One region of the Brenneria sp. L3-3C-1 genome, then DNA from elsewhere that is predicted to be linked to it. Evidence: predicted binding sites of a transcription regulator. Region 1 holds the regulator's gene; the other holds the start of a gene.
What was found. Region 1 encodes Fur, which represses iron uptake genes when iron is present. Its sites were predicted from a motif close to ATAATAATGAGAACNACTATCAA; they were not measured.

Region 1 (2,207 bases):
GTAAAGATCCGGCTGATGGCCGCAAGGTAAAAGGCGTGATTCACTGGGTGTCCGTAGCGCATGCGTTGCCGGCGGAGTTCCGCTTGTACGATCGTCTGTTTAGCGTCGCCAATCCGGCGGCGGCGGATGATTTCCTGTCAACCATCAACCCGGAATCGCTGAAAGTGGTGCAGGGATTCGTTGAGGCGAGTCTGGCGCAGGCGGAAGCGGAAAAAGCGTATCAGTTTGAGCGCGAAGGCTACTTCTGCGCCGATCGGGTTTATTCCAGCGCGCAGCATCTGGTGTTTAATCGCACGGTAGGCCTGCGGGATACCTGGGTGGGGTGATAGCGGGATTGGCTTACAGAGTAAAACAAAAATAAAACCGCCTCGGCGGTTTTATTTTATGACGGACAGGAAGTCCGTCACCCTACGGATCGTCGCAAGCGACGTTGAAAAGAGGTTGCTGACAAAGTCGTCTGTAAGCCTGAGATACCCGGGCCTACCGTACCGAGGGGCCATTATGGGACACATCCTTGTGCCCCACCCTGCGGGCCAGCATAAATGCTGTTCAAATTTGCTCCTGGCAAATTTGTCGGCGGCTTACGCCGCTACGACCCCTCGCCACGCTCTCCCTAATAACAGGCTATGTCAATGGTCTGAAAATCGCTTCAGGCGATTTTTTATGCGGTCGATTTATCTTCTTGCATCGTGCAGGGTTTCGTCTTCACGGCAATCCCCTTCACTGCAATGGCCATACAGATACAAACTGTGGTTGGTCAACTTGATACCGTGTCTTTCCGCTATTTCGCGTTGGCGTGCTTCGATATATTCGTCACGGAATTCAATCACTTTGCCACAATCCAGACAAATCAGATGGTCATGATGATACTGCTGCGTCAGTTCAAAAACGGATTTACCGCCTTCAAAATTATGACGGGTTACGATCCCCGCATCATCAAACTGATTCAGTACGCGGTAGACGGTCGCTAGACCAATCTCTTCACCCATATCAATCAGTTTCTTATATAAATCTTCCGCACTGACGTGATGGCACTCCGGATCCTGCAACACTTCCAGAATTTTCAGTCTTGGAAGAGTGACTTTCAGGCCGGCCTTCTTTAATGCGATGTTGTTGTCAGTCATGCGGATTTAGTCCTGTTGCTTACTTATCAATGGAGGCTACCTAGCCTATGTCATCGGTCGGCTCAAAAAATGTAATAACGTCCCAATTATAGAACTGCGCATTCAAAATGAAAACCATGGAATGTTAACAATATTATTTCCACATACACTACAGGTGTACCATGCAATGTATTGTTGGTAAATGAGGAACGTTCAATGAACGCACAGAACCGATGTGGGTATTGTACATACTTATAAGGAGAAGTTAAAAAAATGTATCAATTTTTATGAGAGGTTTTTTCTATCAATCTGGCTCTGACGAGAGTGTCATCAGAGCCAGAGAATCGGCTCAGCCTACCAGTTCTTTCAGATTCAGTTCGTCGCCGATCTGTTTTACCCAGGCTGTAACGCGCTCGCTGGTCAGTTCGGGTTGACGATCTTCGTCGATGGCCAAACCGATGAAGTGGTTGTCATCAGCCAGACCTTTAGAGGCTTCAAAGTAATACCCTTCCGTCGGCCAGTGTCCAATAATCGTCGCGCCATGCGGTTCAATGATATCGCGGATGGTGCCCATGGCGTCACAGAAGTACTCGGCATAGTCTTCCTGATCGCCGCAGCCGAACAAGGCAACCAGTTTACCGCTGAAGTCGATCTCTTCCAGCGTAGGGAAAAAGTCATCCCAGTCGCACTGCGCTTCCCCGTAGTACCAGGTAGGGATACCGAGCAATAAAATATCGAACGCTTCAAGATCTTCTTTGCTGCTTTTGGCGATGTCATGAACTTCGGCAACGTCGGTTCCCAGTTGCTGTTGGATCGTCTTGGCAATGTTCTCGGTATTGCCAGTGTCACTGCCAAAGAAAATTCCTATGAGTGCCATGAATTGAATAACCTCTTGATTCTTAATGGTATGATGCCGTGTTTTACCCACTTATCGGCTAATAATAGCAGACGCGCCCGGCATGAGAAACTCGTATCGGTAAGCATCGGTAAATTGTGGCGGGTATTTTGCTGATACGCATTTTCCTGTTGTCGCCCCGGCTGACGACCCTTGGTGATTAAATTTTTTAACGTAATCTCTTTAAACTTAAAAAATTATGTGTATGG
Region 2 (2,207 bases), on a different contig from region 1:
GCTAAACGCCACCGCGGCAGTATGAAAGGGGTCACATTCCCGCTGCCCGATACCTATGCCGATACCCCGGAAAACTATGCCGGTAAACCGATGTGGGTGAAAAACCAGCGTAATAGTTGGCACGGCGTTGATTACCCTTACAACACCAACATGGATCTTCAGCAGTACCAGCGCGATTACTACGAAACGCTGCGTTCGGTGGATGACAGCGTAGGGCGCGTGCGCGACTGGCTGAAACGGCAAGGTCTGGATCAAAACACCATTATTATGGTGATGGGGGACAATGGCTTTATGTTCGGCGAGCATGGCTTAATCGATAAGCGCAATGCTTACGAAGAGTCGATTCGCGTGCCGCTGATTGCATCCGGTCCGGGTTTTGCCAAAGACAAGGTCGTGGAGGATATTGTCAGAAACATTGATATCGCCCCGACTATTCTGGAGGCTGCGGGGGTTCCGACGCCGAAAAACTATGATGGTCAGAGCTTCTGGAAACTTGGCGTCGAGGGGCAAACGGCGCCGAAACGGCAAGACCACTTCGTCTATGAATACTTCTGGGAATACAGCTTTCCGCAAACGCCCACCACGTTTGCCATTCGTACGCCGGAATATAAATACATTCAGTACTATGGCGTGTGGGATAAGGAAGAACTGTATGACATGCGCAATGACCCGCAGGAAAAACACAACCTGATCGATGCGAAGGATGAAAAAATCATCAATGCCAAGATCGCGTTGCGTAAGCAACTTTATCAGGAACTGCGCGATCACCAGGGCAAAAATGTCATTCCTTATAACCAGCGGTTAGGGCAAGGCCAGGTCTATCGCCATGAAGGAGCCGGGGAGCAATTGGCGCCTTTCCCGCGTGAATGGCTGAAGGGATATAATCATGAGGAGATCCTCGCCGGCTTTATTCCCGATCAGGTCGGCAAAGAAGCTAGAGTAAAAGCATCCAATGAAGCGGTGAAGAAAAGCGAACCGCTGTTAAAGGAGATGATGGATAAATAATCCTCTCTGACGTCGGCGGGCATTCTGTGCCCGCTATGAATATCCTGTGAACCGCCGCCTTATTCTCTCAACAACGTATTTCCCGCTTTAGATAACTCCTCTGCTGGCTGAATTGTGTGCAAAAAATGAAGAATCGTCCAGAAGTGTAAAGATATCGTTTTATTTTGGTAAAGATTATCAATATGATTATGCGAATCATTAACAACAAGAAGGATGTTATTCATGCAGCACAGCCGTATCGCCAGCGCCGTGGCGTTGATTCTTTTCAGCAATACAGCATGGTCAGATGAGGGAACTATCACCGTTAATGGCAATATTTTAGGTGATTCCAGAGCGGAAGAGGTGAAAACCTGGGCGGGCAACCGTACCGTCATCACACATGAACAGCTTCATCAGGGTGCGAACCGGACGTTGGATGATGCGTTGCAGCGCGTGCCCGGGGTGAAAATTCAGGATGAAACCGGCACGGGAATTCTGCCGCAGATTGCGGTTCGCGGTTTGTACGACAGCCGCAGCGGGCGCTCCCAGATCCTGCAAGACGGCATTCCGCTGGCGCTGGCGCCCTATGGTCAGGAAGGCATGTCGTTGTTCCCCACCAGTTTCGCCACCATCGACCGTATTGATGTGGTGCGCGGCGGAGCGGCGGTGCAGTACGGGCCGAACAACGTCGGCGGCGTAATCAACCTGATCAGTAAACCGATCCCGGTTGCCTGGGAAAATGAAATCGCCGAACGCGCCACGTTCTTCGGCCGCGGCCGCAATCTGTGGGATACCTATCTGCGTACCGGCGGCATGATTAATGATAGCTTCGGCCTTCAGTTGGAAGCCAACCAGGTGAAAGGCAATTCGTTCCGCGAACACAGCGCCAGTAAGGTGCAAAACTACCGTATCCGCGGGTTGTGGAACATCAACGACGAGACCAGCCTTGATCTTTCTTACCAGTATTACGATGCCCATGCCGAGCTGGCCGGGGCGCTGTCCGGCGCGGATTACCGCGCCGATCGTCGTCAGAGCACGCGTCCGTGGGATGATTACGACGGTCACACCAAGCGCTATAGCGCAGTCTATAACCAGCAATTGGGATCGCTTGGCTTTGTCGATTCGGCGGAGTTTAACTGGATGTTTTTCGGTCATCAATCCGACCGTGATTTCCACGTCGGGATGAGCGGGGTGGCGGGTCAGACCTGGAACCCCGCGTTGCC

Region 2: a site for Fur is predicted at 1,188-1,210, ahead of JG725_RS19115 (TonB-dependent siderophore receptor). Genes of this name have one in related genera too.

Annotation. Positions count from the first base shown of each region.
Region 1 is NZ_JAEMHF010000002.1:191,921-194,127, reverse strand. It holds gene glnS (glutamine--tRNA ligase) at 1-326, shown strand, start outside; gene fur (ferric iron uptake transcriptional regulator) at 675-1,124, opposite strand; gene fldA (flavodoxin FldA) at 1,453-1,980, opposite strand.
Region 2 is NZ_JAEMHF010000014.1:41,729-43,935, forward strand. It holds gene JG725_RS19110 (sulfatase) at 1-1,005, shown strand, start outside; gene JG725_RS19115 (TonB-dependent siderophore receptor) at 1,228-2,207, shown strand, end outside.